Regions from separate parts of the Desulfosporosinus sp. Sb-LF genome, predicted to be linked through region 2. Evidence: predicted binding sites of a transcription regulator. Region 2 holds the regulator's gene; each other region holds the start of a gene.

Region 1 (7,379 bases), on a different contig from region 2:
GACCTTTGTCATTTCACGCCAGGTATTAAAAAATGGCAATGGAGTGGCTATAGCCACCACCATGATCAATTTTGAGGATATTGGGGGACAGAGTGTCGCTAAAAAGGAATTACAGGAAGCTTTAGATTTTCTACTCTACTCTGATCGGATGAAGACCTTGGGGATTCGACCGTTAAAAGGCATATTGTTGTCCGGGCCAACAGGTACGGGAAAAACATTGTTAGCCAAGGCAGCTGCAAAATACACCAATTCAGCTTTCCTGTCAGTATCAGGAAGTGAATTCGTAGAAATGTATGCTGGCGTGGGGGCAGAACGAGTTCGGAGTTTATTTCGGAGAGCACGTGAAATGGTACGGAAGGAAAAGAAAAAAAGTGCCATTATCTTTATTGACGAAATGGATATCTTAGGAGCGAAGCGCGGAAGTAATGTTTCTCATCATGAGTATGACCAAACCCTTAATCAACTTTTGATTGAAATGGACGGGTTGAAGGCTGAGCAAGGGGCTCACATTTTAGTGATGGCGGCAACGAATCGTCCAGAAGCCTTGGATGCAGCGTTACTTAGACCAGGGCGTTTTGATCGACAGGTCAAAGTGGATTTACCGGATAAGGAAGGTCGGGTTGCTATTCTGAAAATCCATACTAAAAATAAACCTTTAGCTCAGGGGGTTAATCTAGAAGAAATTGCCCACGAAACATTTGGTTTCTCGGGAGCACATTTGGAGAGTGTAACTAACGAAGCGGCAATTTTTGCCTTGCGTGAAGAGGCTAATGAAATTACAAATCGCCATTTGCATGAAGCAGTTGAGAAAGTGATGTTGGGAGAAAAACTTGATCGAAAGCCAACAGCTGATGAATTACGACGTGTAGCGATCCACGAGAGCGGACATGCCATGCTAGCAGAAACGGTCAGACCTAACTCGGTTTCACAGGTTTCTATTCGTTCAAGAGGAAACGCCTTGGGATATGTTCGTCATTACCCGAAAGACGATCTATATCTTTATACGCAAGCGATGCTGGAAGAGCAGATTATGGTGGCTTTAGCGGGGGCTCTTGCAGAGGAGCAGATTCTTGGCACAAAAAGTACAGGTGCTATGGGTGATTACGAACAAGCGCTTAACCTCGTTGAGAAGATGCTGGTTGCAGGTATGTCTCCTTTAGGGGTTACAGATGTTTCCCTCTTGAATGCCGAACAGCGCCAACCGGTGACGAGAGATATCCTAATTGACCTTGAAGAACGAACAAGGCAAATAATTAAGAAGAATAAGGAAAAATTAATGAGAATTACTAAGATTCTAGAGTCAGAGGAAACTTTGAGTGGTGAGACTTTGCGAACACACTTACAAAATATAGCTTAAACAGTTTGGGTTGTAACAAAACTGGTCTTCCAGTTTGTTACAACCCCTTTCTATTTAAAAAATCCATATGAATTCAAGGATTAATTACCATTTTGTATAATCCTCTTTTTTCGGATAGGGCAGCACCACTTTAAAGGTTTGTTAATGAATGAGCGCGATGAATAGTTCTTGACACTATTTTGCATGGGAAGAAGGATAATTTTGGGTAAGAAAAGAAATAACTAACCAAGAGTATAAGAAGTTCGATATTTGCGTTGATAATAGGAGAGTGATAAACTGATGAAGGCTGAAATTGTGGCAACTGGGACCGAGTTATTACTTGGAGAGACCCTGAATACGAGTGCTCATTACTTGACAGGAAAATTGTCTTCTCTTGGTATTGAAGTAGATTATCATACGACAGTCGGTGATAATTCTGGGCGCTTAGAGCAGGTTTTAAGGCAGGCAATCGGGCGTTCAGACCTCCTCGTTACAACAGGAGGGTTAGGTCCGACCGCGGATGATTTAACGAAGGAACTTGTTGCTAAAGTCTTGGATTTAAAGATGGAGTTAGACGAATTTAGCTTAGAACAAGTTAAACAGTTCTTTGGCCGTCGGAGAGCTCCCATGCCTTCGGGTAATGAAAAACAAGCCTATTTTCCTAAAGACTCAAAAATCTTGCCTAATCCCATTGGTACAGCGCCTGGTGCTATCATCGAAAAAAACGGTAAGACCGTTATTATATTGCCGGGTCCTCCATTCGAAATGAGGCCCATGTTCGATAATTATGCATGGTCAGAGTTGCAACAGATTATTGGACCGCAAGCCATAAGGATGAACGAACGTGTCCTTAAAGTATTTGGCATAGGTGAATCGGCAATTGAAGAGGTACTTGGTGAACTGATGAGCCTGCAGAATGTTACGATGGCCTTACTGGCTAAACGAGCTGAGATGCACATTCGCTTAGTGGCGAGAAGTTCAGAAGAAACGTCTGGGGAAGCTAAAGAAACTTTAAATTGGGCTGAAGAAGAGATTCGCCGTCGTTTAGGAGACAAAGTTTTTGGCCGTGATCAGGAAACCATGGTCGGCATAGTAGGGGAAAATCTAAAAAAGAAGCATTGGAGCATATCAACGGCTGAATCGTGTTCAGGTGGCTTGTTGGGCGCTGCCCTCACCCAGGAGCCAGGAAGTTCTGAATTCTATCTGGGTGGAGTAGTTAGTTATTCTAATTCCTTAAAACAAGGGCTTATTGGGGTGAGTCATCAAAGTCTTGAGTCGTTCGGCGCAGTGAGTGAAGAGGTGGCGAAGGAGATGGCCGAAGGAATCCGTTCAAAGGCAGGCACTGACCTGGCTATCTCAACGACAGGAATAGCAGGACCAGGTGGCGGTACTGATGAAAAACCAGTGGGGCTTGTTTATATTGGATTAGCTTCGCCTGAAGGGATTCATGCGAAAAAATTTCAGTTTTATGGAGAACGGGAGTCTGTTCGCCAGTTGACCGTTCAAGCGGCTTTAAATGAGGTAAGGCTGCACATGTTAAAGAACGAAAGGAGACTACAATTAGGTGATGGTTGAACGTTTACAATTGTTTGGTGATATTCAGTTGAGCAAACAGGTTTTACAAGCTTTGTCAGAGATGGGCTTTGAAGAACCTTCTCCAATTCAAAAAGCCGCAATCCCGATTGCTCTTGAAGACGTTGATATAATTGGTCAGGCCCAGACCGGAACAGGTAAAACCGCAGCTTTTGGTATCCCGGTCACTGAGAAGGTAAATTCTAAATTCCAAGCCGTACAAGCGCTTATAGTCACTCCAACTCGTGAATTGGCGATCCAGGTCGCTGAGGAAATTGCGAAAATTGGAAAATATAAGCATGTAAAACCGTTGCCAATTTACGGTGGCCAGCCCATTGATCGTCAGATTCGCGCTTTGCGAATGGGTTATCAGGTGGTCGTTGGAACTCCTGGCCGGTTGTTAGACCATTTGAACCGGGGTACGCTTCGCCTGCAACATGTAAAAATGGTGGTTCTTGACGAAGCGGACGAAATGTTAGATATGGGTTTTATAGAAGACATTGAGAGTCTTCTAAGAGAAGTTCCTACCGAAGGTCGACAAGTTATGCTTTTCTCGGCAACAATGCCGCCGGGAATTCGCAAATTAGCTCAGACCTATATGAATTCTCCTCGTTCTGTATCAGTTAGTCGAGATGAATTAACTGTTCCGTTGATTGACCAGGTCTTTTATGAGACTAGGGAGAGTGTTAAAGTCGATGCTTTAGGCCGAATTATCGATATGGAGGATATTGGGCAGGGAATTGTTTTTTGTCGCACAAAACGTGGGGTTGATGAGCTTGTAGTGGCTCTTGAAGCCCGGGGATATTTTGCGGATGCTTTGCATGGGGATTTAAGCCAGCAACAGCGGGATCGAGTCATGAAACGGTTTAGAGATGGAAAGTCCGAATTACTGGTGGCAACAGACGTAGCAGCAAGAGGCTTGGATATTAATAATGTGACCCATGTCATCAACTTTGATATTCCTCAGGATCCGGTATCTTATGTGCATCGAATTGGAAGAACCGGACGTGTCGGACGTAAAGGGCAGGCAATTACCTTGATTTCGCCTAAGGAATATCGCCAACTCCGGCTGATTGAAAATCTTACGAAGACGCGAATCCGTCGGCAGGAACTTCCTTCGTTATCTGATATAAGTGAGCGTCAGGCAGAAAATCTTAAGAATCAGCTCATAAGACTGATCCAGGGTGATCGACTGGGGAGTTATCGTGCGATCGTTGGGGAATTGTTCGACGAATATGATTCAATTGATGTGGCAGCCGCTGCCCTAAAATTTGCGGTCGAGGGAGCGAGCGTAGAAGAACGCATCGAAGGCAAAGCTCAAGATGACTATCATTTTGAAAACACTGGAGCAGCTGCGGGTATGGTGCGCTTTTTCATGAACATCGGTAGGGTACAACAAATTCGCCCTCAAGATATTATTCGTTGGATTGCCGATGAAAGTGGAATTTCGGGGAACATTATAGGAATGATTAATATTTATGACAAATTTACTTTTGTAGAAATTCCTGAGGAATATGCCTCTAGGGTTTTGAGCTGCATGCATCAAAATATGATCAAAGGGCGTAGGGTGAGTGTTGAACCTGCCAAAGCTCGTGAGAATGATTAGTAAACATGGGAAGTAATTATTTTCATACGTGTTCTCTTTGCAATAGTCACATTTTGCAGTGAATTCCTTTACGTGAATATGCGAAAGGGCTGTAACAAATTGTTTCTGGATTATAAACCACTTTGTTGGTGTATAATCCTCTTTTTTTGGATTAGTTGCCATCAACGTCTTGAAATAATATCAAGCTAATTTTACCCCCAATTTCATATTGCGAATTAGAAGAATTTTGTAATATAATTTCTAATATAGTCGGTTGTAAAATAAAGAAATTGACAAGTATCAAGGCCTACCTCTATAATGAGAACCGAACAGATGTTTTGCCAACCGCAAAGATAACCACAAAATACATTGACCAAGATGAGGAGGAAAACGAAATGGCCGAAACGAATAAGCTAAAGGCACTTGACATTGCACTTGCTCAGATTGAGAAGCAGTTTGGCAAAGGATCGATTATGAAACTTGGGGAATCTTCGGCAGGAATGACGATCGACGTTATCCCGACGGGTTCTCTAGCGATAGATCTTGCTTTGGGGGTTGGAGGGGTGCCGCGCGGGCGGATTATTGAAATTTATGGACCAGAGTCTTCGGGTAAAACAACTGTCGCGCTGCATATTATAGCTGAAGCCCAAAAATTGGGCGGAGCAGCTGCATTCATTGATGCAGAGCATGCCCTTGATCCAGTATATGCTAAGGCCCTAGGAGTTAATATTGATGATTTGCTGGTAGCTCAGCCGGATACTGGAGAACAAGGGTTAGAAATTTGTGAGGCACTTGTACGTAGTGCTGCTGTGGATATCGTAGTAGTTGACTCTGTGGCAGCCTTAGTTCCTCGAGCAGAGATTGAAGGAGAAATGGGAGACAATCATGTTGGTTTGCATGCCCGTCTCATGTCTCAGGCCTTGCGAAAGTTGACAGGGTCCATCAGCAAAAGTAATACTTGTGTTGTTTTTATCAATCAAATTCGTGAAAAAATAGGCGTTATGTTTGGAAGTCCGGAGACAACAACAGGTGGTCGGGCGCTTAAATTTTACGCCACGATCCGGATGGACATTCGTCGGCAAGAGGCCTTGAAACAAGGGCAGGATATAGTCGGTAATAAAACCCGAGTCAAAATCGTGAAGAATAAAGTAGCGCCACCCTTTAAACTAGCGGATTTTGACATTATGTATGGAGAAGGAATTTCTCGTGAAGGAAGTATTGTCGATATTGGCACCGAAATGGAGATTATTGCAAAATCGGGGGCCTGGTACTCCTATAATGGTGAGCGGTTAGGGCAGGGGCGTGAGAATGTTAAAGAATATCTCAAGCAACACCCAGAGATGGCAAACACTCTTGAACAACTGATTCGCACGAACATGAACCCCATTGTAACCATGGTCGAAGACGAAGAAGCAGAAGATGGTTCACTTGACGAGCTTTAAACCTTCAAAAAGCGCCAGGGAAGTTGCATTGGATTGTTTATCACGCCGAGCTCTAACCCATTATGAATTAGAGACACGTCTCAAGCAAAAGGGCTTTGAAAGCTCGGAAGTTAATGATGTGCTGGAAAGAATGGAGAAGTTGGGTTATCTCAACGACCGAGACCTTGCGATGGCATACTCGATAAACCGACTCAAGCATTATTCTCGGCAAAGGGTCCAACAAGATTTGCAAAATCGAGGGTTAGAGTCCCAATTGATTGAACAAGCGTTGGAGTTAGCGTATTCAAGTGATGATGAGTTTCAGCAATGTCTAACCCTCGCAAAACGGTGGTGGGTCCAAGAGGGCAAACATTGGGAACAAAGAATTGATGTTAAACAAACAAAGAGGTCTATTCCACGTGAACTATGGCTTCAGCAAAAAGTTGCTCGAAAGCTTGGACAACGCGGATATTCTTCGGAGATGGTGCGAGACGTACTATACCAAATTAAAACTGATAATTATGTTGAATAGCGCTAGGGTTTGGGGTATAGAATGCACCAGTTTAGGACAAGCTTGACAATGTTTACAAATGATATTAAAATCTTAACAGAGACCTGTCTCTGTTAAGATTTAACCTTTAATGGTTTTCTTATAGATTTCGTAGTAGTCAGCTAATATAGGGACTTTTTTGACTAACGAGAGTTGTAGGAAACGGGGGGAACTACCCGTCTTAAAGGTTATGCTTATGGGACTGGTTTTGAAAACCAGTTTTTTTAATGTGAAAAAATAGAATTTTGACAAACAAGGAGGTGTATACGTATGATCGCATTTATTACCGGTTTAGTCGCCCTTTTGGTAGGATTAGGTCTAGGTGTCTTTATAGGTTGGCTTTTTCGCAAAAATACTGCTGAAAAGAGTATTGGATCGGCAGAAGAAGAGGCTAAGCGCATCGTTGAGAATGCCCTTGCTGCAGCTGAAAGCAAGAAAAGAGAATCTGTCGTTGCTGCTAAAGAAGAAGTCATGCTTATTCGCAATGAAGTAGAAAAGGAAACTCGGGAACGGCGTGGTGAGCTCCAACGGCTTGAACGACGTTTGGTTCAAAAAGAAGAGAGCTTGGACCGTAAAATCGAGTCACTTGAACGCAAAGAAGAAAATATTCATCTCAAGGAAAATGAAGTAGAACAGCAACGAGAAGAGTTAAACCAGCTTGTTGGAAAAGAGCAAGCGGAGTTAGAACGCTTATCTGGCATGACCACGGAAGAGGCTAAGCAGCTACTGCTAAAGAGAGTTGAAGAAGAGGTTCGCTATGAGTCAGCGATCATGATCAAGGAAATTGAGACTCGTTCCAAGGAGGAAGCCGAGAAACGGGCTAAAAACATTATTGCCTTAGCTATACAGCGTTGCGCAGCTGACCATGTAGCTGAAACGACTGTATCAGTTGTGGCGTTACCTAGCGACGAAATG
Region 2 (7,379 bases):
CGGATTTGATGGCCGGATCGTTAATAAAAAATCTGGGGGGAAGTTTAGCTCCAACTGGCGGATATGTTGCGGGTCGCTCTGATTTGGTTAAACTTGCAGCCCAGCGCTTGACAGCACCAGGAATCGGCGAGCATGTGGGAGCAACCTTGGAATGGCAGCGGCTTTTTTATCAGGGGTTATTCTTTAGCCCGCTAACTGTTTCGGAATCCATAAAAGGTGCGGTATTTTCCGCAGCATTTTGGCGAGCGTTAGGATTCGAAGTACATCCTGAACCCGAGGCACCCAGAACAGACCTAATTCAAGCCGTAAAACTGGGATCGAGGGAAAAGATGATAGCGTTCTGCCAGGGACTTCAAAAAGGCTCGCCAATCGATTCTCATGTTTTACCCATACCGTCTGGAATGCCAGGATATGAAGACGAGGTCATCATGTCTGGTGGAACATTTATTCAAGGAGCAACCAGCGAATTTTCAGCAGATGGGCCTCTTCGGGAACCCTATATTGTCTATCAGCAAGGTGGCATTTCGCATATGTATGTGAAGATAGGTAACATTTTAGCAGCACTGAATTTATGGAAGCAGGGACTTCTAAGCTAAAATATATATCTGTGTTTGGAACTTCTTGAATTTATTTAAATGCTAATCACAGTCTTCCTTTCAAAGATTCACCGTACTGTGGTATTATAAAGGCTAGAAAGGGGTGGATTATGAAAGATTCTGAGTCACCGAAAAGTACAATGCGATTCGTCCTAGAATTAATAGAAATAGTTCTAATTGCATTTGCGCTTTCTTGGGTATTGCGAACGTATGTTATTGAGGCCCGTAAAATACCCACTGGTTCGATGCTTCCGACCATTCAACTCGAAGACCGTGTCATAGTGGATAAGTTATTTTTCAAACATTTCGACCACATTAGTCCTGGAGATATCATTGTCTTCCATCCGCCACCGAGTGCCCATTCGACGGAGGACTTTATAAAACGGGTTGTCGGCTTACCAGGTGATAAAATTGAGATACGCAATCACAAAACTTATGTGAATGGTCAACCACTCTATGAACCCTATGTAGTAGATCAGTCGAAAAATGACTTTGGCCCGATCGTCGTTCCTAATAACTCGGTATTTGTTATGGGAGACAATCGTAATAATAGTGCTGACTCAAGAGAATGGGGATTTTTACCAATAGAAAACATCACTGGGCGAACTCTCTTTCGCTATTGGCCTCTTAATCAAATAGGTGCTCTTGCTCGATAGGTGGGAGCCTTTTTTCTTTTTCAGGCATATACTACTAATAGTGACAGACGTATCTCCATTAAGGGACTTCGCATAACATAACATGGTTTTTAAATTTCAATTACTTAATTTCAATTACTTATTGAGAGGGTGGGGCATTTTGGAAGATCACAAACTTCGAGTGGTTCTTTTATTTGGCGGTCGCTCAGGTGAGCATGAGGTTTCTTTAAATTCAGCCCAGTCTATTTTCAAGGCTATTGATCGTAACCGCTACAGTGTAGAGACGGTAGGAATTAATAAACAAGGCCAATGGTTTTGGGGTGTTCGCCCAGAGGATGCGATAAAAGAAGGATTTTCTTCGGTAGATCAATCTCGCCAAGTTACTTTGGTCCTTGACCTTACACACCCGCGTTTTATGGCTTTAGATGGTAGCGTACTTCCCAATGATGGTCATTTTGATCTTATCTTCCCAGTGCTTCATGGACCCTACGGAGAAGATGGAACTCTTCAGGGCTTACTGGAGATGGCCAATGTCCCATATGTAGGCTCTGGAGTATTAGGATCCTCACTAGGGATGGATAAAGATCGTATGAAAGCGGTCTTCCGAGAGAAAAATTTACCTTTAGCACGCTATGTAACTCTTTTGCGCGTCGACTTTATCGATCGGCCAGAAGATTGCCTTAATGAAATTGAAGCTAATATAGGCTATCCTTGTTTTGTAAAACCAGCCAATTTAGGGTCAAGTGTAGGCATTTCTAAAGCACACGACCGTGAGGAATTAAAAAATGCTTTAGATATTGCGGCATTATATGATCGTAAAATCGTCGTAGAGGAATCTATTAATGGACGAGAAATTGAAGTCGCTGTTTTGGGAAATGATACACCAAAAGCTTCAGTTCCAGGTGAAGTAAAACCTGCACATGAGTTTTACTCTTACGAAGCTAAGTATTCTAATATTGGCTCTAGCTTATTGATTCCTGCTCCAGTCAATGAATCCGTGGCAACACGGATGCAGGAAATGGCTCTCGAAGCCTTCCGCGCTGTTGAAGCGTGTGGACTAAGTCGGGTCGATTTCTTTGTTACCTCACGAAACGAAATATATTTAAATGAGATTAATACTTTACCTGGATTCACTGAAATTTCAATGTACCCTAAGCTTTGGGAGGCTACAGGAATTTCTTATTCAGAGTTAATCGACCAGTTAATATCATTAGGCTTAGAACGTTTTAAAGATAAGCAAACCTGTAAAATTTCATGTAATTAAATTCTCCCTCACAATAAAGGAGAGCTGGTGGATGAACTTCCATCTGCTCTCCTTTATTGTGAGGGAGAATTTAAAACTCGAAGGATAACTGATTTTCTTAGAGCATATCTTTGACTAAGGGTCGTTTTATTAGAAGGTACGGAAGACCCCAATAACTTTTCCCAAAATCGAAACATTTTGGGAATAGATCGGTTCCATGGATGAGTTTTCAGGCTGAAGTCGAATAAGCGTTCTTTCTTTAAAAAAGCGTTTAACTGTTGCTTCTTCACCTATTAAAGCGATGACAATTTCGCCGTTTCGCGCTTCATTTTGTTGACGGACAATAATAAAATCTCCATCTAAAATTCCTGCGTCAATCATACTTTCTCCATGAACCCGCAGCATAAAAACATCATCTTGCCGAACAAGGTCAGCGGATAGAGGAAAGGTGCCTTCAATGTTTTCGACCGCCAAAACAGGTTGTCCGGCGATGACACGGCCTACAATGGGTATATGTACGACTTTCTTCGAAATAGACATGTCACTGGAACTATCCAAAATCTCGATCGCCCGAGGCTTTGTAGGATCACGTCGGATATATCCTTTTTCTTCTAACGTCTGGAGATGGCCATGCACAGTAGAGCTTGATAGCAAACCTACTGCTTCGCCAATTTCCCGAACGGCTGGAGGATATCCTTTTTTTCGTATTTCTTGTTTAATGAACTCTAAGATTTTTGTTTGCCGCTGCGATAAATCCGGGTACATAGTCTCACACCTCCATCTTCACAGAAAATATTGTATCATTCATAGAAACAAACTGCAAACAAATGTTCGTCGTAAAATCAAAAGATTATGGAAAGTGGGGGACGGATAATGAAACTTTTAGTGAACTTTAAACGGGGCTTGGCTCAGATTAGTATTTTGTTGTTTCTTGCGCTGATTTCATGGCAGCTAATTCATCGCCCACCGTCCATTCCTTCAGATGTCTATCAGTATTTATCTTCACTATCTCCAGCACTGGTGAAGCAGTGTACACAAGAACATCGTATATCATCATCCATTTCCTATGAAGATCTTCTGTCAATACGGTCGACATTATCAGAAAAAGATGCGCAAAGGTTAATTGATCAGCTTAATCTCCGTGTTCCTTTTTCAGCATTGAATTGGGGATCAATCCCACCCAATACTGTTAAAACTGTTCAAAGACGTTGTGGAATTCTGAAACAATATACTTACTATTCTCCCAATAAGTATAGATTCCCTGTTAAAGGAATTACTTGGTACGAAGATAGTTTTGGAGCAGATCGAGATGGAGGAAAACGCAGGCATGAAGGGACAGATCTCTTTGGTAAAGAAGGAACTCCTATAGTTAATATTTCTGGAGGCTGTGTTGAACAATTAGGTTGGAACAGGCTGGGTGGAGAACGTGTAGGTGTACGAGGTGATGATGGAAATTATTATTATTATGCTCACCTACAATCAATTTCCCCATTTCTTGTAAAGGGTAGGCGAATTGAAGCTGGAGAAATTGTGGGAAGCATGGGGCATACTGGTGATGCTTTAACAACACCTGACCATCTTCATTTTGGTATTGAACTTCCAAATGGACAATGGATCAACCCCTATCCGTTTCTGGCAGTATGGCAATATTGGGGAGAAGAGGGGCAATCTCAGTAATGATGAGTGAGACTTGCCCTATGCACTTAGATTCGTTATAATTACGTTGTTCGTATTCATACCACTAAGAAGTAGAAGTCAAGACGCGTTCGACTTATAAAAAGAGGGGCTATTCATTGAAACGTTTTCAGAACAGTTTTTTCAGTTTTACCAAGACAAAACTATATCTTTTAGTGATAATTGTTAGTATTTTTGCGCTTATTGGATTACGCAACTTAAACCAGTCTATTGCCAAAGGATTTACTACTATAGCGGCAACTACACCTAACACAACTAGTTCTAAAACACCGTCGGAACCCTCAGCGCCCGATTTATGCTACGTACTTATAGATACACAAACGACGCAGGTCTTGAAAACAAGTAACGCTGATATACAACGTGCTCCGGCCAGTACGACAAAACTTCTTACTGGGCTAGTGGCGTTACAGACGTTGAAAGAGACGGATATTGTGCGCGTTGGAACTGAAGTGAATATTGACGGATCCCGTCTTGGACTCAGGCCTGGAGACGAAATATCTGTCCATGACCTTCTAACAGCTCTATATGTCCACAGTGCCAATGATGCCGCTGCCGCTATAGCAGTGAAAGTTAGTGGTTCAATCCCTGCCTTTGCTGAAGAAATGAACAAATACGCTGCCAAACTAGGGTGTGAACATACACACTTTACAAATCCTCATGGGATGCCTGACTCTAACCACTATACGACTGCGAATGATCTTGGTAAAATTGCTAGTTTATTTCTTAAGAATGAAGAACTTATGAAATATGTTAAACAGGCCAGTGCTCGGGTTCAATGGAAAGATGCACGGGGAATAAACCGTTACGCTGAGGTGCAGAATACGAACAGCCTCCTTGGGCTCTACCCAGGAGACAGTGGTTTGAAAACTGGTACGACCCAAGAAGCAGGGCAGTGCCTTGTATCCTATGTCACAAGGTCAGACGGGGATTTATTACTTGTCTTACTCGGTAGCAAGCAACGCTACAGAGATACTATTAACTTACTTGATGAAGGTTGGGCAGTCCAGCGGTCCAATGCAGCGCTTCGAAGCCTAGCTAAAGACCCAAAAGCCCTTATTATGAGTCCTGGTATTTTTTAATTCTATACATTTAATCTGGAGGGGAAGAACTTGAAAAGCCTTGGTGAACCATGCGTACTAGAAGATCGTTCATGTACTGAATGCGGCGAGTGTGATCTTTGTGACCTTGATCCGACAAAACAATGTGATAATTGCTGCCACTGTATTAAAACCCCTGATGGTGATTTTGCAGAAATCGAGATTGACGATATATTGTTAAATACGGAAGACCCGGACCAACATTGACATAGTTATGCATTGAACTTGAACACGCCTATGAGTTAGGAATTCTATCATGAACTTTTTGGCGTGTTTCAAGTGGCTTAGACAAACTTTTAATACAGCAGGAATTTATTTTAACATGGGTCCGATAATAGATATTATGTAAAGTAGAGTATTTGATACCGTGGGGGAGTACCCATATAATAGCCCAATCGATAGATTTTTAACCGAATCCATCGATTGGGCTATTATATGGGTACGTCTTCGCATTGAATGTTGACAGGAACGAATGTTGATTTTCTTTATAACTTCTGCCAGTAACCTGTAATCAGTTACCGTTTTTCTGTGTGACTCGTTTTGCTACTGTACTAAGGTTAAAGGTTTAGTTTTTGTCCATGTAAAATCAGCCTCTAGAATCCTCTGTAATGCATTGAGGATTCTAGTTCAGTATAGAATCCATCTGATCCACAGAATCCATGGTGATTGGCCTAAGTATGTGCGTAAGATCATCTTACTAATTTAACTAACAAGACATTACTAAAGCACCTGAATTGGGTTGTAGATCGATTAGACTGAGTGAGTTTAATCTGGTTCAGACGATGATTAACCTTTTTACGTAGAGACACTTCTGTAGTCGTTTCAACTATGCGCTAAATGCCTATTTAACGCATAGTAGGGCTTCTGCTTTTATTTCATCCTTAAAATATCTAGCGTATGTAAAATATCTAATTCTGCAAAAGCAGCATCATGGGGTTACCCCCAAACTTTCAGATAATTACCTACTAATTATCCAAATTATCTTCATCCTTTAAAATATCACTATACGTAAATCTTTTATGGTTAAAAGAGTCAATTCCGCCTTCGAGTAAGTTGATGATATACTTTACTATTATAGGTTCTGTAGGATATCCCGTTTTTTCTACCCACCCTTTTACTCCATCTGATTCCATAACAATTACTTGCTCAGCCTTTGCATTAGTTACTATCGTAGCACTGTGAGTAGCAAGAATAACTTGTCGTTTTGACTTTAAATCCCTTAAATCTCGAACCAGATTTTTAAAAATATATCGATTATCAAGGTTATCTTCAGGCTGATCGATAATCAAGGGAGTATTGTCCCCTGAATATTCTCCATAGCTAAGAATAAACGAAAGCATCGCAACGACCTTTTGGCCAAGTGACAGATTCTTAACCCTCCTGTAGTCTGTTTTTCGGCTATCAGCTTGCTCTTTATTGTTTACGTTAAATTCTAACTCGAAATATTCTATGCTAGTTATATAGGATTGCAGAGATTCCTTTAGAATCTTTAAATTAGCTTGATTGAGAATATCACTTTTTATATCCTCAAATACTTTAATTATGTTTTCAGGTTTTATAGATACGACTTCTCGTTCAACTAGATTTTGATCCATTTCCTCACAAAAATTCGTTATTGGTATTATTAGATTTAATTCTTCAAATTTATCATAATAAAATAGCTTTAGAAATTCCACAAAACCGATATTACTAAGAATTCCATCTATGTAACCCAATAAGTCAATATTTCTAATATTATAATTCATATAATACTGCTGCGGTTTACCAGAAATTTGATTAAATAAATTCTCGGCAATAATATTATGTGAAGAGTATTTATCTTGGTTATAAACAATTCTTAATTGCCCATGTTGTTTCTCATTATATTCTTCAATAATATTATGTACTTGTACATTTCTTTTCATTAATAAGTCATCAATTGATGAAAATAGATTACTCAACGTTCTTATACTTCTAACTTTGCCCACATCTGGAGAGGTGGCAACAATTTGATTTTTGAATAATAGATCATTTATAAATTTATTGATATCGTCAGAGCCTGCGGTTTGGACTAATTCATTAACAGAAAATCCAATATTAAAAAATTTGTTCAAATAATCACGTCTGTTTACTT
Region 3 (7,379 bases), on a different contig from region 2:
TTACTGTTTGGCGTCGACCTATGGCAGCTATTTATGAGCTCATTCGTCAGAAAAAACGCAATCTTCATCTCGTCGAGGTTAATGGCGGAACTCATGATGATATGCTCGTAGGCGCTGGTTGCGTAGGAATATGGGAATCTAGCTGGTGTGGACACGAACTCTATGGGAAATTTGGCAGTAACCTGGCCCGTAAAATTGAAAAAGGTGAAATCTTATATGAAGACTGGGCACATATTCATGTCTTAAACAGGTTGACTGCCGGAGCTAAGGGTCTTCCGTTTTTACCCACCTATGCTGCCATGGGAAGCGATATGTTGAATCCAGAAAATGATAACCTAGGTAAAGCAGGTCTCCGTGATGGATCCAACCCCCATATAGGTAAGTATAAATATGTTATGTATAAAGAACCTTTCACGGATTCTGAGATCGTCTTGGTCCCAGCTGCAAATCCAGACTGGTGTATCACTCATGTCCAAATGGTGGGTGCTGAAGGGACCGTGAGGGTTGATGGATTAAAATTTAGTGATCTAGAAGTTATTAAGGCTTCTAAACACAATATTATTATCGCTGAAAAGGTTGTTTCAGAAGAATACTTGCGCAGGGAACCGACCCGCAATATGTTGCCTGGTTACCTGGTGGATTATATTGTCGAATTACCCTGGGGTGCTCACCCAACCGGTTTGTATGGGGTACATGAACCTGATGGAGAATTTATCGCCAACTTCTTTAAAGCCACCCGCACCCAGGAAGGTTTTGATAAGTGGGCAGATGAATGGATCTTCGGCGTTAAAGACTTCCAAGAATATCTGAGTAAATTAGGGATTACCCGTCTGGAACCTCTGAAAGCCAATCCTTCTCTGGGCTATTCTTCGACACTGAAAAGGGGGTCTAGATAATGGATAGCAAAAAAGAATATTCTAAGCCTGGCGAATTTAAACCCATGGACCTCTTGGCCTGTGCCGCTGCTCGGGAAGTACAGGATGGCGAGATCGTCTTTGCAGGCACTGGCTTACCTATGTTGGCTATCATGGTGGCTCAGCATACTCAAGCCCCCACAGCCGTTTGTATTTATGAATCGGGTTCTATCGACGGTAAACCCATCGACCTGCCGACCTCTGTGGCGGACGCTCGTTGTAGCTACCAGGCTGCAGTTGCCGATGGTCTCACCGACGTGTTTGGCCAACTACAATCTGGCAAGGTTGACTTGGCTTATCTGGGTGGTGCTGAAGTCGATCTCTATGGGAACGTTAACTGCACCTTTATGGGCGGCCCCACGGGTAAAAGGCTTACAGGTAGTGGGGGTAATTCTGATATTCATTCCCTAGCCAAGAGAAGCGTTTTGATTATGCCTCAGTTCGGTCAGAAACGTCGTTTTGTGGAAAGAGTCAGCTATATCACCTCGCCTGGATGGAAAATTCCTCATTGGCCCGATAAAGAATGGGTTCCCAAGCGGGAGGTCTACGGTCCGGCATTCAATGGTGGACCATCCGCTGTAATTTCTGACATGGGTGTCTATCGCTTTGATGAAAACGGCGAGATGTATCTAGATACTGTTCATCCTGGTTTTACCGCTGAGGATTGCCGTGAAAACTGCAGTTTCGATCTTAATATCTCTAGGGTTAAGGGAGAAACTCTGACTCCTACCTATGAAGAATTGGATCTGCTCTATAAAACTATTGATCCGGAAGGAATCATCATGAAATAGTGGACAATGATGTTATGGCAACCAAAAGAGGTTAACTCATTACTCCTAAAGTGGGGGTGAGTTAACCTCTTAGTTTATGCGAATTTAATTACCCAACGACCAAGAGTGCGAAACTAGATTTCGCAAGGATCTAACTTTTGTACCGTAATGTATTTAGAAATTTATACCCTAATTGATCAATGTGAAACAAACTCAAGGTGGCAAATGAAAAGATACCGTCTTACTTGCGAGTTGGATATTGGAACGGGGAAGCTAAAGCACCTATCGAAGTTGGTAGTATTTCAGTAGCAGTTTCCGCTACACGCCACTGATCTGGCCCTTTAGATTTAGCTTGTTCAATACTATCATCCAATTCGGTCATGTGATCCCAATACCGTTTCGGCATCAGTGCCATACGACACTGTGGATTATTTCTACTTTCAATGGCAATCGTTTTATAGAATTGCTTCCATAATTGACGGTACTCAATTTCAGTACCGTCAACTTCTGGCAACGTCAACTCGTCGGCAAAGATCAGCTCCGCTTTTTGTGACCGATAAATTAAGGCCATACTGTGAGTTTTATCATAAATCATAAATGTTTCGTTCCGGAATCGGTCGCAAAAATGCACTGATAGAAGAGGCAACACAAAGTTTTTAGGTTCAATTACCGCCACTAACACTTCGCCATAAACGGAAAAACGAACAAATCCCATGAACTTCTGACTTTCAGACGTTAAATGGCGTACAGCTTTTTGGAGGGAACAAACCGTATCGTCCGTGAGCATCGTCATCACCTTGCACCCATACTTAAAACCCAAACGTAGGAAATGATAGATTAACAATTCTTTATTCGGAGCACATGTTAAAAAACCAAGCTTAATCAACTCCTGTGCTTTAGAGGATATCTTTGATGGAATCGAGTTAAAAACCCTGTCTGCCTTATGTTCGTCCGTTTCAATCCATTTCGCCGTATCAAAAAGGCTCTGCTGTACACCTGGGGGTCGGATGATACTGGGATTCTCCTTTTGCTCGTAGCTTTCAAAAACGCAACACATCAGCCCTTCAAAACTACCATCATAAGCGTAGACTAAATCTGTCCTGTCAGGCATTGTTGCACATCCTCTCTCGTAAGGAAAGGCTCGTTAAATAGCGACAGCTGTTCAGGATAAGGAGACGGAAGCTTGTGTTGATCAGCCATAAGGGCTCTAATGGCTCCATCGGACGTTATTTTTAAACCCTCCATGATTTTTCCCTTACAGGTAATAAAATACTGTGCGCGTTTTAGGACAATACCCATCTTTTTAAGTCCAGAAAAATCGATCGGGCCAGTTCTCCTAGCTGTAAGAATACGCATCGCACTTGTCACGCCGATTCCAGGCACTCGTAAAAGCATCTCATAGGGCGCTTTATTAATCTCAAGAGGAAACTTCTCTAAATGGTTGAGTGCCCAATTGCATTTGGGATCCACTTGTAAATTGAAATTAGGATTTTGTTCATCAAGCAGTTCTTTAGCTTCAAAGCCGTAAAACCGTAAAAGCCAGTCGGCCTGATAAAGCCGATGCTCTCGCACTAGAGGTGGTTTGATATCTATAGAAGGTAGTAGTGAATGCTCAGCCACCGGTATATAGGCAGAGAAAAAGACTCTCTTAAGATGGTATTTTCTGTAAAGCCCTTCGGTTAGAGTTAATATCTTATGGTCTGTGTCGGGAGTCGCCCCCACAATCAGCTGTGTGCTCTGTCCGGCTGGCACAAATTTGGAAGCATGACGAAATTTTACTAGATCAGTACTGCTTTCCTGGATTTTAGTAGTAATCAGTCCCATCGGACGTAGTATGGACTCCTTCGTCTTGTCTGGGGCCAAGAGCTTTAGACTCTCCTGAGAAGGCAGCTCAATGTTTATACTCATCCGGTCAGCCAAAAGTCCCAAGCGGGTAATGAGCTCACTATCTGCTCCTGGTATTGCCTTGACATGAATATAACCGCCAAAGTGATAAACGTTACGCAATATCTCAAGAGCCTTAATCATTTGCTCAATCGTATTGTTCGGATTTTTAATGACCCCTGAACTCAGGAATAAACCCTCTATATAGTTCCGCCGATAGAAGTTGATTGTAAGTTCTGCGAGTTCTGAAGGCGTAAACCCGACTCTTACGATATCGTTTGACATGCGATTGACACAGTATTTGCAATCAAAGATGCAGACATTCGTCATCAGTACTTTTAGTAACGATATGCATCGCCCATCGGCCGAAAAGCTATGACAAATCCCAGCTTTTGCTGCGCTACCTATACTGCCTTGCTTGCCACTTCGGTCTACACCGCTGGAAGTGCAAGCCACATCATATTTAGCTGAGTCTGACAAGATTGTCAATTTATTATAAATATCAATGTTCAACACCCCTTACCTAGCAACTATTAAACACTATAATATGAAACGTATGTTCTTGTCAAAAGGAAAAAGGGCAAACACGTGTAAGAGTGTGATCGAGCAGGAGGGCGAGCACATATCAATAGAAACCTTTTAGATTTGCCATCAGAAATAGGGGTGTTAATCATGGCGGAAATTAAAGATTGCACTGAAACACTCAATGTGTTAGTGTAATATAGACTTAATATGGTAACAGGGGAGCTGGAGTTTTCTGGCTGAGAGGGGCAACTTGCCCGACCCTCAACCTGATCTGGGTAATGCCAGCGGAGGAAGGATTTGAGAATAGGGACGCCGCATTACTGCGGTGTTTTTTTATGCTCAGTTCCCCTGCAGTCTCGCACGGCGGACCTTAACAAGGCATACCGTTTTATTGATCACGCACGATATTGATGAGGCTATTCTTCTTTCGGACAGAGTCGTTGTTCTAAGCCAACGTCCCGCTCAGATTATCCAAGAGTTTAAAATCCCATTCCCACACCCGCGTGATCCGGATGAGCTGTTGCTTTCTAGTGTTGCGTTAGATCTTAAAAGGCAACTATTGCACCTACTCATCCCTTAATCACAAGAATTTCTCGCTAAAAGCAAGACACTTCACGAGAGAAAGATTATCGACATGTTAGCTAACAGCCAAACCGAACAGTTGTGCCCCGCACTTCGGACTTCGTCGCAACCATCCTTGATCGCTAACCGATCCGGGCGATGCGAGGGCCTACTTTTGATAGCCCGATCAAGGATGATTATCGTCTAGATCGGGTCATTTTAATCCCTAAGCTGGAGATGTTTGTGCTCACCATACATTCATCGAGAGAGTACAGGAAGTATGGCCCGGCATTAATAGATAGGTTTATCCAACATAAAGGGTAATAGGTAATAGGCGACAGCTAAGTATGAAGGAAATTGAATGTTTCAGGGCCTATTCATTTATACTATAGGAGATCGAGCTTAGGAGAATTTGAAAAAAGCGTGCATCAGAAATCGTAATAATGAAAGAGATGACTAAATGATCGATCGTAATTTTAACGGATATCAATTAAGTAGCGAGTTATTAAAAGCCATTAGTTTGTTGAATTTCATCAGTCCCACCAAAGCCCAGGAACAGGTGATCCCGGCTGTCTTGGCCCGAAAGGATATCATCGTTAAGTCCCAAACTGGTAGCGGAAAGACGGCGGCCTTCGCTATTCCTATTTGCGAATTAGTGGACTGGGAACAGAATAAACCGCAAGCCTTAGTGCTCACACCAACCAGAGAACTTGCAGCTCAGGTCAAAGAAGATATGTTCCATATTGGCCGATTCAAAAGGTTAAAAGTTGCTGCAATTTATGGGAAGTACCCTTTCCACGTTCAGGAAAAGGAACTTAAACAAAAAACCCATGTTGTGGTTGGAACCCCAGGTCGGTTGATCGATCATATCGAAAGAGGGACTATTGATACATCCAATATAAACTATCTCGTCATCGATGAAGCCGATGAAATGCTGAATATGGGTTTCATCGAGCAAATTGAAACCATCATTTCCAGCTTGCCTCAAGAACGGGTGACGATTTTATTGTCAGCGACAATGCCTCAAGACATTAATGTTTTATGTAATAAAATCATGAAAGACCCAATCTGTATGGAAATCGAAGAACAACATCCAGCGACAGATCGGATCGCTCAAGAACGATATCAGGTCGATCAAACGGATAAAATGCAGCTTCTACTAGATCTAACGATTGTCGAAAACCCGGATAGCTGCATGATATTTTGCAATACCAAACAAACGGTCGATGAGGTGTACGCTGAACTCGTAAAGCTAAACTATTCTTGTGAGAAGCTTCATGGGGGAATGGAACAACGGGATCGATTGAGCGTCATGAATGAGTTTAAGCAAGGATTTTTCAGGTATCTATGTGCAACAGATGTTGCGGCCAGAGGTCTGGATATCGAGGACATTACCTTGGTCATTAATTATGATATCCCATATGACCGAGAAAGCTATGTTCATCGGATCGGTAGAACAGGCCGCGTCAACAAGTTGGGTAAAGCCATTACGTTTGTTACCAAAGAGGAAAATAAATTTTTGAAGGATATCCATGACTACATCGGAAAAGAGATACTTTTGAAGGAAAGACCGGAAGAAGAAACGGTGCGTCAGTCGAAACAATATTTCATGGCGAAAATCAAGACGCCGCCAGATATCAAAGAAACAAAAGGCGCGCAGCTGAGCACTGAAATTATGAAAATCCATGTGAATGCCGGGAAGAAAACAAAGATGAGACCGGTCGATATTGTTGGCACACTATGCAGTATTCAAGGAATAACTGCGGCTGATATCGGGATCATCAATATCCTGGATGTATCTACCTTTGTCGAAATCTTAAACAATAAAGGTGAGCTGGTGCTGCAAGATCTGCAAAACACTCCGATCAAAGGTCGGCTTCGGAAGGTAAGCAAGGCGGATAGGTGAAAGGGAGACTCTGTAGTTTTGTAGTGCCAAGAGAAGAGAGTCATAATTCAGCTGGCTTCCGAACTTTGCCAATGAACTACGGAGGCCTTTTATAGATGACACCACATAAACAATTTCATACAGCGCCTAAACTGTTGGAAGGGTGCTGAACATCGCGGCAAAAAGTACTTAATCAAATATGTACGAGCATGATACCCACCAAAACGCACGCAATGACCAAATGCCACTGTTTTATTACACTGACCTTAAGAACTTTGTGCTTATACATTGCACCAGATAGAATGACCAATAGCATAATAATGAGTGCGATATATCCGGTAAAGTTGCGACTCGGTCTACCGAGATCATTGACGATGAAAAAGATACTATGACCAAGGCCTATAGCAAATGATATCCAGCCGAGCGCAATGTGTGATTCTCTCAAATGAAGAATTGTTAAACCGCTTTTTACTTCTTTTACCTTTGCGATTTTCTTTTTACTCAGCCAAAAAATAACAGAACCTATTGCCAAGATTATTGAGATGAATCCCATCTTGTTCCAAAATCGTTCTTGCGTTCGGATAGACCAGTCGTTTATACCGTAACAGGATAACCAAATTGCATATAAGCAGAATAATGCACAACAAGAAGACCATAAGACTGTATCTGAGCAGAAAGTCTTCTTAGTCTGTAATATATTCAAAAATAATCCACCTCCAAATTTAATTTTAAGTTTATGCTATAAATTTTAGCAAGTGGTTAATTAATTGTGAAGTTTTTGAGAATAAATTGCTCATTTCAACCTCTTTCTACAAAATTAGAGAGAAAGAGGTTGAAATG
Region 4 (7,379 bases), on a different contig from region 2:
GAAACAACTATGGCATTTCATTTATTTGCCTTAAATATGACACAAACTGGAATTGAATTAATGATAAACTATATAGGAGGGGGAATGATTTTGACCAAGTATCTACTCATTGCGGATGATAATGAGGGCATCCTTGATATATTAACGACCTATGTCACCAAAGAAGGGTATTCGCCGATTGTTGCGCATGATGGTGAAGAGACAATTAAGAAGTTTATCGAATATAAACCATTGCTTTTACTGTTGGATGTCATGATGCCTAAAAAAGACGGTTTTGTGGTTTGCCGAGAGATTCGCCAAAGTTCAAATGTACCAATTATCATGATAACGGCCAAAGGAGAAGATGGAGATCGCATCATGGGGCTTGATATTGGTGCGGATGACTATATTGTAAAACCTTTTAGCCCAGGAGAAGTCATGGCGCGAATTCGTGCTGTTTTAAGGCGCCTTGAGTTTTCTGATGAACAAGGCGGAGAGGTTATCTATCACCCAGGCCTAAAAATTAATTTATCGGACTATGAGGTCTTGATTGAGGGACAGGCAATAAGTCTTACTAAGAAGGAAATCGAAATTTTATGGGTTTTGGCATCCAACCCAGGAAAGGTTTTCTCGCGAGATAACCTTTTGAACAGTGTGTGGGGTTATGAGTATTTTGGCGATGCACGAACTGTGGACACCCATATCAAACGGCTTAGATCAAAAATAAACCTTCCTGAAACCTTTAGCTGGGATATTAAAACCATCTGGGGTGTAGGATATAAATTTGAGGTCAAACATGCTTAAAAATAAAATTGCCTTTAAATTAACGGCAGCTTTTGTCATCATTGTGCTCATCTCGATGATGGCCATAGGGATATTCTTTATTCAAATGTTTAGGCAATATGCTTTTGATAGCCGGGAAAAGACTATGTTGGCTAGTGCAAGAAGTATTTCGGTTGCTGTGGCCGAGTACATCCAAAGCATGGATCTGAACAGTCCGAACGGTATCAATGGCATGAATGGCCAGATGCGCGGTTTTGGGGGATACATGCGCTCTCTTGATACTTTAACTGAATCTAAAGTATGGATAACTGACAAAAAAGGTAACTTATCACTAATGTCTGGAATGGGGTCAGGCATGGGCATGGGGCAGGGGAAAGGAAAGGGTATGGGTCAGGGTTCTTTGACAAATTCAGTTCCCTTACCTGAGGAGGCTGAAAACGTCATTCAAGAGGTTCTCTCCGGAAAGGAATCCATCAGCGAAAGTTTTAGTAGCGTCTATAACGAAGCAACGATAACTGTGGGCGTCCCGATCGTTGATTCCAATCAGGCAACCATTGGCTCCGTGCTTCTCCATTCACCTGTAATAGGCGTTACAGAAACGCTGAACCGTGCCGTGCGTATTTTACTGATTAGTCTTCTAGCCGCATTACTTCTTGCGGTAGGATTAGGGATATTTTACTCCCTGCTCTTTACCCGTCCCTTGCACGCAATGAATCGAACTGCGCTAGAAATAATGAAGGGGAATTATTCAGCAAGAACAGGGGTAAAGCGCACGGATGAATTGGGGCAGCTTGGGAATTCACTCGACCTTTTGGCTAATGAGCTAGGCTCTACAATAAATGAGCTTTTTCAAGAGAAAGGAAAATTAAAGGATATCATATCGAGTATTTCCGAAGGGATCATTGCCTTTGACACGCGCCTTAAACCAGTGAGTGCTAATTACTCTATCTCGGAAATTATGAATAGACCCTCTCCGTATTTGCCAGAAGACATAGAAATGGACCTCAATCATCTAGAAATTGAGGCCCAACTTAAGAACGTTATGAAAAGAAAGATGTCCACGAAACTACTGAAAGATTGGGCGGGTAAAAAACTCATGTTTACCTTTTCACCCATTCTGGACAACAATGGTAAGATTACAGGAAGTGTTGCGTTGGTTCAAGATATCAGTGAAAGTATGCGCCTTGAACAACTACGACGGGATTTTGTGGCTAATGTGTCCCATGAATTCCGTACTCCCCTGACAGTCATCCGTGGATCCATTGAAGCATTGGTGGATGGTACTGTTGGAAAAAGCGAGGAAATTAAGCGTTACTACCAAAGGATGCTTTCAGAAACGCGTGGGTTGGAACGTTTGGTGGGAGACCTGTTGGAGCTTTCCCGCCTTCAATCCGGTAAAATTACGATGAATAGGGAGAAACTTCATATCCCGAGTCTACTTTCGGACGTTATAAAGGGTCTTCAGACAATCGCGGGGAAAAAGGGGATTGAGATCAACTATCTGTCTAAGCAAGATGTCCCTCCATTTTTGGGGGATTATGATCGTTTGCGGCAACTGTTTGTTATCTTTATAGACAATGCTATCAAATATTCCCCATGTGACACCAAGGTGACGGTTGAAACAACGCTGCTTGAGCTTAATACGCTTTCGGTCATAATTCGCGATCAGGGGTATGGTATTGAAGCCGATGAACTAACCCATATCTGGGATCGTTTTTACAAAGTTGATAAATCCCGAAAAGGTAAAGGCACAGGGCTGGGCCTTGCTATTGCTAAGCATTTGATAGAGCTTCATGATGGGAGGGTTTCAATGCAGAGCGAACTTGAAAAGGGTACTGTAATAGAAATAAAACTGCCCCTAATCGTAAATGGTTCAAAGGAGCACTTCGCTAACTTCGAGAAAAAGCGATAGTCATTAATGGATCTAATTACTCGTGTGTCGAAGAGAAATTAATGGCCTGATTGTTTAATAGTATAGGCTTCTACCGCGTCGGTAAGCATTTCTTTCCAAGAACTAAAGTTGGTCGTCTTTGCCACATGAATGTCGATGTCTTCATCTGGGATAGCCTCATAATCTTCTTCTGAATTTACTTCAAATCCGCCCGATGATAATAATTCTTCGATGGATTCAAACTGTGTGTACCGTTGCATAAATTCAGAGGTAAAAAGTTCGGTGAATAATATCGAACCTTCGGTACTGTCGTAGCCCTCAATTCCTTCTTCCACAAGCTTCACCTCCAGTAATGGTTAGTCTGTTCATGTTTTGACGAGAATCTTGGGGTATGAATTAGGTTTGCTTTACAAGGTTAGTATTATACATAAAGTTCTAATGTGAAGAGAACACTGGAGTCACTTAAGATTCTTCCAAGTATAGTCTACAGACAAGATGCCAATGGGGTTTTCTGTGACGTTCCAATTCTGCTTCTTAGCCACCTCTGGTTTTCTGAAACAAATTAAATTACTATAATGTCCAAATGCACGACAGATGGAAGGTCTTGCCGAATGAATGCTGCATTTATTTTTATCAAGATCATAGAAAATACAGGTTCCATAATACCGAAGCTGATTTTTTAACTTCAAACGATATTGATGAGGCATCTCCATAATTCGATTTTTAATATCCTTTAACTCTTGCTGTGTTACTGGAACAGGACCACAACATAACCCCTTGCAGCTTGCACATGGAAGGCTTTCCAAATAGATTAACCTCCTAATAATTACATTAATTGGCTTGTAATACGTTTATAACTAAACAAAATGGACCAATTTGTTTATATAATAAAACAATGTAGTATTAGTTGTCAATCAAATTGGCTAAATATTATAACATAAAAATAATTATTTGTCAATATCAAATATCCATAAACTCTAATAGCATAAAGTCCTCTGCATCCCTCTTGATTTGATAGAGGATCTTATGGACATGTTAAACCTAAAAAAGAGGGAGTACCCCAAAGAGACAACCATTAAGATGGTTGTCTCTACTTTGTCCTTGTAAGCTATGGTAGCCGAAAATGGAGCACATTACGGGATTACGGTTCAGCAACTATAGCAAACTAGACATCATTGGATATTCCTCGTCGTCCACTGTTCCGCCACTGCTAAAGCGTACCCCGCTATTTAAAAAGGATGACCTAAAAACTGACCCATTACCAAATCTCGCACGTATCGAATCGACAGCCTGATCCACGGCCCTTTCTTTAACATAATCCCTTTCAAAAAAAGCTAATTGCTGAAAATCATTCTGACATAGCTCTGAAACCCTTACTCCCAAATGTCGAACCGGCTCACCTTTCCATAACTCGTCAAACAATTCGCAAGCAATCTTATGAATCGCATTTGTACAATCAACTGCAGAGAAGATCTTCCTCTGGTGCGAACAATTATAAAACTCGTTCGTCCTTAATGAAATAGATACCAATCGAGTACAATAACCTGATTGCCTTAACCTTGCGGCAACAGTTTCAGTCAATGACAACAGGACCAAATGGGCAGTCGTTTTATCCTCAACGTCAAAAGCAATTGTCGTAGAGTTGCCAATTCCCTTAATCATTGGTCTACGGCATTCCCTCACTGGGCTTGCTTCATTTCCGTTTGCGTAATTCCAGACCAACATTCCATGACTCTTTAGAAAGAGCTTAATGATCTTAGGGTCATAATGGGCTAAATTCCCAATTGTATTAATACCCCTGTTCCGCATCTTCTTAGTAGTTGCCCGACCAACCATAAACAGTTCCTCAATCGGGAGAACCCACATTTTCTCTGCAATCTCGTCTGGGAAAATAGTATGTACTTTATCGGGTTTCTTAAGCTCTGAAGCCATCTTAGCCAAGATCTTGTTCGTACTAATACCGACATTGACAGTAAAACCCAGCTCATGTTTGATACGATTTTTAATCAAATAAGCTGCCTTAACGGGGTCTTTAAAAAGGCGTTCCATGTTCGTGAAATCCATAAAATATTCATCAATGCTGTATTGCTCAACAAAGGGTGAGTACTCCCTTAAAATATCCCCAAAAGCTTTGCTACACTGCATATACAACTTATAATTCGGTGGCGCTATTATTAACTCTGGGCATTTCGCTTTGGCAGAGTAGATGGTTTCCCCTGTCTTAATATTAAATTTTTTGGCGGGAATCGACTTCGTTAAAACAATTCCATGCCGAGTTTCTGGATTGCCGCCGATTACTGAAGGTACGGACCTCAAATCAAGCGAATCGCCATGCTGTAATCGATGAACGGCTTCCCAAGACAAATAGGCACTATTCACGTCAATATGAAATATAATCCTTCGGCTCATGCACTTCACCCTATTTCTTAGAATACTTGTTTCTATTGTAACAAAACACTTGTTCTAGGTAAAGAGAATACATTCGCCAAATAATAGAAAATAACTATACATTCTGTTAAGTCGACCAGCCGATCTGCGAATATCAAATCTAAGGCACTACTTGTTGACAAGGCTGCGAATCTGGTTTTGTCGCAGTGGTATATAAATGGGAAGTAATAACTATAAGCTTCGATTGTTGGGCGTTTAGTGAAGCCGGTAGTGGCTCCATATACCTTAAGCAACTTTATATAGAGGAATCTCTCTAAAGACCCGCAGATAAATCAAAATAAGAATGCCATCTACTGGCATCCTTATTTTGATTGCATTTTTTGGCAACATAAAATAGGCCCCGCCTTGGAGCAAGGCGGGGCCTATTTTATGATTTATTCGGAACCCGACAGACGTCACAGCTACATAGACTATAATCACGTACTGTGGGGGACTGAGCAAGTACCCGCTTTACTTCAACTCAGGACAACTAGGTTCTCCCACACCCTACTAAGGTCACTGACGGTGCTAGGGTTGATAAATGGAACCGCCAGGGACGTGGCGTATTTGCCATATCCGAGCGAACCCTTTGTCGATTGGCACCTTTTTTGTTGTCGGTCTACCGGGTAGCCCCAAGAATCTAGCCAAAAAGGAGGTTCAACTCATGACCATGCTGGCAATGGAACAATGGGGTGATTTGGTCATTGTTTTGATGTTTTTTCGGAAGCGTTCATATCTAATACAGCAGTATCCAAGAAAGTCGTCGCCATTGTAATGTCTGATTAAAGCCCAGGCCGTCCAGAGTAAATCTTGTGCCATCATAAAGCTTTTTATTTTTAATTCTTCCATAGGAGTCAGTGGACGGCTGAAGTAGTTCTGAATTAAATGGTGGATAGCTTCTGCGGATAGTTTGGATTCAAGAATGTAGGCTGCCACATCCCAACAGGGATCGTTCATTCCAGAATATTCCCAGTCTATTAGATATGTTCTGCCAGTATCGTCAATGATAAAATTTTCAGGCACTGTGTCATTGTGACAGGGGGCCAAGATAGTATTTTTGATGTTTTCTTGGACAAAAGTGACTAATCGGTCTTTTAGGGTTGAGTAATCAAAGAAAAAGCCGCCGTGTAGTTGTTGGATAATCAGTTCGTATTTGGAAAGCTCCGTTTGCCAATCGAAGCGGTTTGAAAAATGTTTTGGAGAGGAGTGGATTTTTTTCATTATATTAGAAACGGATTCCAGGTTTTTGGGAGAAGAAGGATCAGAGTTAGCCATGTTTTGGCTGTTTTTTATGTATGTGCTTACTTTGATTCCGCTGTATTCATCAAAGTAAATGCAATCAGAGTTCACGCCGAACTCTGAGGCAATATTATTATTGACACTTTCCATTTTTCGATCAATAATCTGTTCCGTCATGCCGCCGGGCTGCCTGATGACATATTCGATACCCTTAATGTTCATTATGTAGTTGTAATTGGTAAGTCCGCCGGTAAAACGGGATTTGTCGAATACAATGCTTTCATCGTGAAAAGCATGGCGCAGCTTTTCTTGGACTAATTCTTCCATTCTCATATATAACTCCACCAAGGTTTTGAAACTTGGATTTTAGGATTATTTTTAATTTACTTTAGCAAAAAAACCTAACAAAATCAATGCATTTCTGGACCAATGGATTCAGGTGGCTTAGGCTTGTCGTGAAATTTCCCGGTTTAGTAGTTTTTAAAATGTGATTTAAAGATAAAAGGTGTTTTTAACTCGATGAATTCATGAATTTGGAACGTTTATATCGATTGTGCAATAAAATACTCTTTGTACAAGAAATCGATTTTGTTAGATATAATAATGCTAATTATATCTATATATTCTTCAAAAAAACAATTTCTGCATGCGATATTATAAAAGCAACAAATTATCGGCTGATAAAAAAGATGAAAATAACAATCCTTGAAATTTAAATCTATAGAGAGAGGGGTTGTTTCAATGGAATATTTTGGAGAAGAGGCATTGGGTCTCGTTGAAACAAGAGGTATGGTTCCGGCAATTCAAGCAGCGGATGTCATGTGTAAAACGGCTGACGTTGTTCTTGTTTCGTATGAAAATGTGGGTTCTGGGCTTGTCACGGTTATGGTTAAAGGCGATGTGGCTGCAGTGAGGTCAGCTGTAGAAAACGGTGCAGCAGCGGCAGCAGCCATTGGCGAGGTGACAGCCTCCCATGTTATGCCCCGCCCCATCAGCCGGGTAGGCAAGATTGTTTCGAGACATGACATTGATGCGGAATGAACATTGATTAGTTTGGAAA

Evidence for each region. The regulator LexA, encoded in region 2, represses DNA repair genes until DNA is damaged. The targets are predictions, from matches to a motif close to CNAACANNTGTTNG.
Region 1: the regulator LexA is predicted to act here: its motif matches at 4,820-4,833, upstream of recA (recombinase RecA).
Region 3: the regulator LexA is predicted to act here: its motif matches at 4,118-4,131, upstream of E4K68_RS15440 (putative DNA modification/repair radical SAM protein).
Region 4: the regulator LexA is predicted to act here: its motif matches at 5,105-5,118, upstream of E4K68_RS08135 (DNA polymerase IV).

What each region holds. Positions count from the first base shown of each region.
Region 1 covers NZ_SPQR01000007.1:14,263-21,641, forward strand. Annotated here, with positions in the region: gene E4K68_RS11650 (AAA family ATPase) at 1-1,357, shown strand, start outside; gene E4K68_RS11655 (competence/damage-inducible protein A) at 1,637-2,911, shown strand; gene E4K68_RS11660 (DEAD/DEAH box helicase) at 2,901-4,514, shown strand; gene recA (recombinase RecA) at 4,889-5,935, shown strand; gene E4K68_RS11670 (RecX family transcriptional regulator) at 5,913-6,446, shown strand; gene rny (ribonuclease Y) at 6,735-7,379, shown strand, end outside.
Region 2 covers NZ_SPQR01000017.1:7,205-14,583, reverse strand. Annotated here, with positions in the region: gene E4K68_RS18120 (methionine gamma-lyase family protein) at 1-596, shown strand, start outside; gene lepB (signal peptidase I) at 707-1,252, shown strand; gene E4K68_RS18110 (D-alanine--D-alanine ligase) at 1,392-2,495, shown strand; gene lexA (transcriptional repressor LexA) at 2,625-3,239, opposite strand; gene E4K68_RS18100 (M23 family metallopeptidase) at 3,348-4,151, shown strand; gene E4K68_RS18095 (serine hydrolase) at 4,268-5,248, shown strand; gene E4K68_RS18090 (hypothetical protein) at 5,279-5,473, shown strand; gene E4K68_RS18085 (Spaf_1101 family AAA-like ATPase) at 6,232-7,379, opposite strand, start outside.
Region 3 covers NZ_SPQR01000010.1:67,453-74,831, forward strand. Annotated here, with positions in the region: gene E4K68_RS15425 (CoA transferase) at 1-896, shown strand, start outside; gene E4K68_RS15430 (CoA-transferase) at 896-1,705, shown strand; gene E4K68_RS15435 (TIGR03915 family putative DNA repair protein) at 1,926-2,795, opposite strand; gene E4K68_RS15440 (putative DNA modification/repair radical SAM protein) at 2,774-4,075, opposite strand; TPP riboswitch at 4,299-4,404, shown strand; gene E4K68_RS15445 (hypothetical protein) at 4,419-4,673, shown strand; gene E4K68_RS15450 (DEAD/DEAH box helicase) at 5,115-6,560, shown strand; gene E4K68_RS15455 (hypothetical protein) at 6,733-7,242, opposite strand.
Region 4 covers NZ_SPQR01000004.1:351,555-358,933, reverse strand. Annotated here, with positions in the region: gene E4K68_RS08155 (response regulator transcription factor) at 88-783, shown strand; gene E4K68_RS08150 (ATP-binding protein) at 776-2,674, shown strand; gene E4K68_RS08145 (hypothetical protein) at 2,713-2,988, opposite strand; gene E4K68_RS08140 (YkgJ family cysteine cluster protein) at 3,112-3,459, opposite strand; gene E4K68_RS08135 (DNA polymerase IV) at 3,809-5,062, opposite strand; gene E4K68_RS08130 (choline kinase family protein) at 5,738-6,652, opposite strand; gene E4K68_RS08125 (BMC domain-containing protein) at 7,061-7,360, shown strand.